2 regions of the Parafrigoribacterium humi genome follow, and region 2 is predicted to be linked to the other one. Evidence: predicted binding sites of a transcription regulator. Region 2 holds the regulator's gene; the other holds the start of a gene.
What was found. Region 2 encodes HrcA, which represses chaperone genes, less so after heat shock. Its sites were predicted from a motif close to TTNGCACTCGNNNNNNNCGAGTGCNAA; they were not measured.
Positions count from the first base shown of each region.

Region 1: the regulator HrcA is predicted to act here: its motif matches at 1,917-1,943, upstream of groL (chaperonin GroEL).

Region 1 covers NZ_JBELOA010000001.1:387,691-391,004, reverse strand. Annotated here, with positions in the region: gene ABUA28_RS01850 (LytR C-terminal domain-containing protein) at 1-374, shown strand, start outside; gene ABUA28_RS01845 (cold-shock protein) at 503-709, shown strand; gene ABUA28_RS01840 (DUF3048 domain-containing protein) at 785-1,867, shown strand; gene groL (chaperonin GroEL) at 1,988-3,314, shown strand, end outside.
Region 2 covers NZ_JBELOA010000002.1:211,285-214,598, forward strand. Annotated here, with positions in the region: gene hemW (radical SAM family heme chaperone HemW) at 1-982, shown strand, start outside; gene ABUA28_RS05320 (DUF4870 domain-containing protein) at 1,052-1,453, opposite strand; gene hrcA (heat-inducible transcriptional repressor HrcA) at 1,679-2,698, shown strand; gene dnaJ (molecular chaperone DnaJ) at 2,765-3,314, shown strand, end outside.

The DNA of each region.
Region 1 (3,314 bases), on a different contig from region 2:
TGCCGTTCCAGGCACAGAGTCCGAGCCCCTCGGTCTCGTCGACCCCGACCTCGACCCCGACGGCGGCTCCCAAGCTGGATCCGACCGTGCCGATCACCGTGCTCAACGGAACGACAACGCAGGGTCTCGCGACGAAGGTCGGTGACTTCCTCGTGACGAAGGGCTGGACCGGAGCGAGCCAGGAGCTCGGCACCAGGGCGAACGCCTCCTCGAGCACGGTCGAGAAGACGGTGGTGTACTACAAGGACGCCGCGGATGAGGCTGCCGCCCGCGCTCTCGTGCAGACACTCGGCGTCGGCACCGTTCGCCTGACCACTGACTTCAACGACCGCATCACCGTGGTCATCGGATCGGATTACAAGCCGCAGTCGTAATGACGTTGCACGGTATTTAAACCGGCGCCACCCCTCCCCAACACCGCTGAATCTCGTTAGTATCTGGTCTTGCGCCGAAGCACCACAGCGGGCGCACCCGCCCACGGGTAACACGGCAGGAGTAATGCATGGCGAACGGAACCGTCAAGTGGTTCAACGCTGAGAAGGGCTACGGCTTCATCACCGTCGAGGACGGGGGGCAAGACGTCTTCGTCCACTACTCCGCCATCGACATGACCGGGTACAAGGTGCTCGAAGAGGGCCAGAAGGTCGTCTTCGACATCGGCACGGGCAACAAGGGTCCGCAGGCGGAGGCCGTGCGGCTCGCTCAGTAGGGCCGCTTTCACGCGGTATTGAGGCACGCCACCGCGCGCGAGCAACTGGTGCGCGGTCGCCGTTAGTCTGTGCGCATGGGGAACACGCGCGCCGGAAGAGTCCGACCACTGAACCCGTCCGGGCTCGGGGGTCTCGGGGTGCTCGTGAGCGCTGTCACGGTGCTCACGCTCGTGCTCTCGGGCTGCGCGCCGGATTCGCCGAGGCCCACGCCGACGACCTCACCCGGCTACAGCTCGAACTACACGCCGCCGCCCGCAACCGCGCTCGCCCCGTTGCGCGGCACCTCCGTTGCCGTCGGTTCACTGAAGAACGCGTCGATCGCCGCGAAGATCGACAATCATCCGGATGCCCGTCCCCAGGTCGGCCTTGAGCACACCGACCTGCTGTTCGAGGAGCTGGTCGAAGGCGGACTGACCCGTTACGTCGGCGTGTGGCAGTCTGACATCCCTGAGCTGCTCGGCCCGGTGCGGTCGATTCGCCCGATGGATCCGAACATCATCTCGCCCTTCGGCGGCATCGTCTGTTACTCGGGCGGGCAGCAGCGCTTCGTCACCCTCATGCGCAATACGCCCGTCTACAACGCGATCCACGGGCAGCCGGACACGGCATCCACCTTCTACCGCACGAAAGACAAGGCCGCACCCCACAACGTGATCGTCAAGGCTCGCGAACTGCTCGCGCAGCACACCGACATCGCGGCTCCGGCCCAGCAGTTCGCGTACTCGCTCGACGTGCCCTCGGCGACGGCGACGAAGGATGGCGCCCCGACCGCGGCCGTCGCCTACACGTTCTCGAACCTCATCCGCGGCAGCTGGACCTACGACTCCTCGCGGTCAGTGTTCCTGCGCGGGCAGAACGGCAAGCCCGACGTCGACTCCACCGGCGCACAGCTCACTGCGACCAACGTGCTCGTGCTGCGCGTGACGGTGACGAACGACATCAACGTGCCCAGGACAGAAATGATCGGCTCGGGGGAGGCCTGGGTGTCGACCGGCGGAGGCACGTCTCACGCGACCTGGACGAAGGGCTCGGCGACCGACCCCATCCACCTCGTCGACGACCAGGGCGTCACGATTCGACTCGCGCCGGGCAACACCTGGATCGAGTTGGTGCCGACCGCGGGAGATGTGCAGATCGTCGCCCCCGCGGCTTCCTGAGCGAGCACCGAGCTTACTTGCACTCTCAGGGGGAGAGTGCCAGAATCTATTAGCACTCCTATGTAGCGAGTGCCAAAGCTGTTGCAATTTCCTGACGTCCGGGAGGGACGAGAAACACACATGGCAAAGATCATTGCTTTCAACGAAGAGGCCCGTCGCGGCCTCGAGCGCGGCCTGAACATTCTGGCCGATGCAGTCAAGGTGACGCTTGGGCCGCGCGGCCGCAACGTCGTGCTTGAGAAGAAGTGGGGCGCCCCCACGATCACGAACGACGGTGTGTCGATCGCCAAGGAGATCGAGCTCGACGACCCGTACGAGAAGATCGGTGCGGAGCTCGTCAAAGAGGTTGCCAAGAAGACGGATGACGTCGCAGGCGACGGTACGACCACCTCGGTCGTTCTCGCCCAGGCCCTCGTTCGCGAAGGCCTCCGCAACGTCGCAGCCGGTGCTGACCCGATCAGCCTGAAGCGCGGTATCGAGAAGGCCGTTGCGGCCGTCATCGAGGCACTCATCGCCGGCGCCAAGGAGATCGAGACCAAGGAAGAGATCGCGGCCACCGCCTCCATCTCTGCCGGAGACACCGAGATCGGCGCACTGATCGCCGAGGCGATCGACAAGGTCGGCAAGGAGGGCGTCGTCACCGTCGAGGAGTCGAACACCTTCGGCACCGAGCTCGAGCTCACCGAGGGAATGCGCTTCGACAAGGGCTTCCTGTCTGCGTACTTCGTGACCGACGCCGAGCGCCAGGAAGCGGTCTTCGAAGACCCGTACATCCTGATCGTCAACTCGAAGATCTCGAACATCAAGGACCTGCTGCCGATCGTCGACAAGGTCATCCAGTCCGGCAAGCAGCTGCTGATCATCGCTGAGGACGTGGATGGCGAGGCTCTCGCCACTCTCGTCGTCAACAAGATCCGTGGCATCTTCAAGTCCGTTGCCGTCAAGGCTCCCGGCTTCGGCGACCGTCGCAAGGCGCAACTGCAGGACATCGCCATCCTCACCGGTGGCCAGGTCATCTCCGAGGAGGTCGGTCTCAAGCTCGAGAACGCCACGCTCGACCTGCTGGGCCGTGCGCGCAAGGTTGTCGTCACCAAGGATGAGACCACGATCATCGAGGGCGTCGGTGAGGTCGACGCCATCGCCGGTCGCGTCAACCAGATCCGCGCCGAGATCGAGAACAGCGACTCCGACTACGACCGCGAGAAGCTGCAGGAGCGCCTGGCCAAGCTGGCCGGTGGCGTTGCAGTCATCAAGGCCGGAGCGGCGACCGAGGTCGAGCTCAAGGAGCGCAAGCACCGCATCGAGGACGCGGTGCGCAACGCGAAGGCAGCCGTCGAGGAGGGCATCGTCGCCGGTGGTGGTGTCGCGCTCATTCAGGCGGGTGCCATTGCATTCGACGGCAAGGCACTCAAGGGTCTCGTGGATGACGAGGCGACGGGTGCGAACA
Region 2 (3,314 bases):
GGGAGTCGCCGCGCGGCCGGTCTCGACGGTGTTCTTCGGTGGCGGCACTCCGACTTTGCTCCCGGTGACGGACCTGGCCGCGATGCTCGGCTCCGTCGTCGACGCGTGGGGACTCGCGCCCGGCGCGGAGGTGACGACGGAGGCGAACCCCGACTCCGTCGACGCGAAGTACCTGCACGCCCTCGCGGCCGCCGGCTTCACGCGCGTCTCTTTCGGCATGCAGTCCGCGGTGCCGCACGTGCTCGCCACGCTCGAGCGCACGCACGATCCCGACCGGATTCCGCTCGTGGTCGAGTGGGCGCGGGACGCCGGTCTCCAGGTGAGTCTCGACCTCATCTACGGGACTCCGGGCGAATCCATCGACGACTGGAGGCGCTCGCTCGACCAGGCGCTCGCGCAGCATCCGGATCACCTCTCTGCGTACTCGCTCATCGTCGAGGACGGCACCAAGCTGGCCAGGCAGATCCGCCGAGGCGAGGTGCCGCAGCCCGACGAGGACCTGCAGGCAGACATGTACGAGCTCGCGGATGCGGTGCTCGCAGACGCGGGCTTCTCCTGGTACGAGGTGAGCAACTGGTCGAGGGGGTCGGAGTTCGTCTCGCGGCACAACCTCGCCTATTGGCAGGGACACGATTGGTGGGGCGTCGGGCCGGGCGCGCACAGCCACGTCGGTGGAGTGCGCTGGTGGAACGTGAAGCACCCGGCCGCCTACGCGGAGCGTATCGCCGCCGGCCACTCGCCGGGGGCGGGACGCGAGGTGCTCGATGCGGAGACGAGGCGAGTCGAGAGCGTCCTGCTGCGGAGCCGAATCAGCGAGGGATTGCCCGTTGACGTCCTGACAGCGGACGGACGCACCGCGGTCGCCGGGCTCATCGCCGACGGACTCGTCGACGGTGGGGCGGCTCTCGCGGGCGTCATCCGCCTCACCCTGCGCGGAAGACTCCTGGCCGATGCCGTGGTGCGGAGACTGCTCGCCGACTGAATCCGGGCCTCGAACACAGCGCGGGTTCGGGAGCGAACTCCCGAACCCGCGTGCGTGGCTGGTGCGGTGTTACTTGATGAAGCGGAACGAGAACGGGTAGCGGTAGGAACCGCCCTGCTGCACCTTCACTCCGCCGAGCACCGAGAACACGACGTTCGCGATGTAGATCAGGAAGCCGATCAGCGTCAGCAGCCAGCCGAGGCCGACGATGACGAAGGGGATGAGGAGGATCGAGGAGATGATGAGCCAGGCAATCCAGATGATGAGGAAGGTGATCTGCCAGTTCAGGGCTTCCTTGCCTTCGACCCTGGTGCGCTCTCCACGATCCTTGAACACCAGGAAGATGATGAGCGAAGGGAGGATCCACAGGATTCCACCGAAGTGGGCGAGGGATGCCCAGAGCTTGTCGTCGGCCGCGGTGAGCGGTGCCGCAGGCTGAGGTGCCGCTGGCTGCGGGGTTTGGTCAGTCATGTGCGTAGCCTTTCAGTGTCAACGGGTCCTTCCTGGAGTCAGGAGAGACTGTGCGCGCTCTCCCGCCCCGAAAGGGTCACGGTCGAGCACATGCCTAAGGTAGTGCCCAGCCACACGGCACGCAATGACCGCCACACGATGTCCGAGAGGGCGTGCTCGCGATACAATTAGCAGTCAAAGCAGCTGAGTGCCAGTAATCGGATGCGCGGGAAGAGAGGGTGCGAGATGGTTTCAGAACGCAGCCTCGAGGTCCTCAGGGTCATCGTGCAGGACTACGTCGCATCCCGCGAGCCGGTGGGGTCGAAGTCGATCGTCGACCGCCACTCCTTCGGGGTCTCGGCCGCGACCATCCGCAACGACATGGCACTGCTCGAAGAAGAAGAACTCATCGCGGCGCCGCACACCTCCTCCGGCCGTATCCCGACAGACAAGGGCTACCGCGTCTTCGTCAACCAGCTCGCGGACCTGCGCCCGTTGTCTGCGGCCCAGCGCCAGGCGATCGAGACGTTCCTCGGCCAGTCCGCCGATCTCGACGAGGTGCTCGGACGCACGGTGCGTCTCCTCGCGCAGCTCACCCACCACGTCGCACTCGTGCAGTATCCCTCGCTCACGCGCTCGCGCATCCGGCACATCGAACTGGTGCCGCTGGCGCCGAGACGCATGATGACGGTGCTGATCACCGACTCGGGGCGCGTCGAGCAGCGACTGCTCGACCTGAGTGAGGAACTCGACGACGGCTTCCTCCACACCCTTCGCGAGAAGCTCAATGCCGCGATCGACGGTCTCGGCCTCGACGCCGCAGCGGACAAGCTCTCGGGCTTCGGTGAACAGTTCGAGGCGAACAGACGCGCTGTAGTGGATCAGGTGGCCGCGGCCCTCAGCGAGCAGGTGCTCGCCGGGCGCCAGGAGAGGCTCCTCATGGCGGGCACTGCGAACCTCGTTCGCACCGAGGAGGATTTCAGCGGCAGCATCTATCCGGTGCTGGAGGCCATCGAGGAGCAGGTCACCCTGCTGCGCTTGTTCGGCGAGATGGAACCCGAGCAGAACGGGTTCTCGGTGAGCATCGGCAGCGAGAACGCATCATTCGGACTGGGGGAGACCTCCGTGCTGACCACGGGGTACACCTCGACGGGAGACGGACTCGCGCGCCTTGCCGTGCTCGGGCCGACCCGCATGGACTATTCGAGCAACATCACGGCGGTCAGGGCCGTTGCGCGGTATCTCTCTCGGCTGCTGGGCGACTAGCCGCACCAGGTGGACCATATCGCGCTGGACCCGTGCCTGCTGCACACAACATATTGAGGAACGACATTGGCAGACCACTATGAGGTTCTTGGCGTCGACCGGGATGCGACTCCCGATCAGATCAAGAAGGCATATCGCCGTCTTGCGAGAGAACTTCACCCCGATGTGAACCCGGGTGCGGAGGCATCCGAGAAGTTCAAGCTCGTGACGCACGCCTACGACGTGCTCTCCGACCCGAACCAGCGCCAGCAGTATGACCTCGGGCCGCAGGCCGGCTTCGGCGGCGGGGCGAACTTCGGCGGCTTCGGTGACATCTTCGAGACCTTCTTCGGCGGTGGCGGTGGGCGGCGCTCCGGGCCGCGGTCTCGCCGTGAACGGGGCCAGGACGCGCTCATCCGGGTCGAGGTGGATCTCGACGACGTCGTCTTCGGAACCCGGCGCGACGTCGAGGTGGACACGGCCGTGCTGTGTGAGACCTGCGGCGGCTCGTGCTGTGCTCCCGGCACCCAGCCGGTCACCTGTGACATCTGCCAGGGAACAGGGCAGATCCAGCGCACCGTCCGCAGCCTGCTCGGCAATGTCATGACCTCGAGCCCGTGCGGCACCTGCCGCGGCT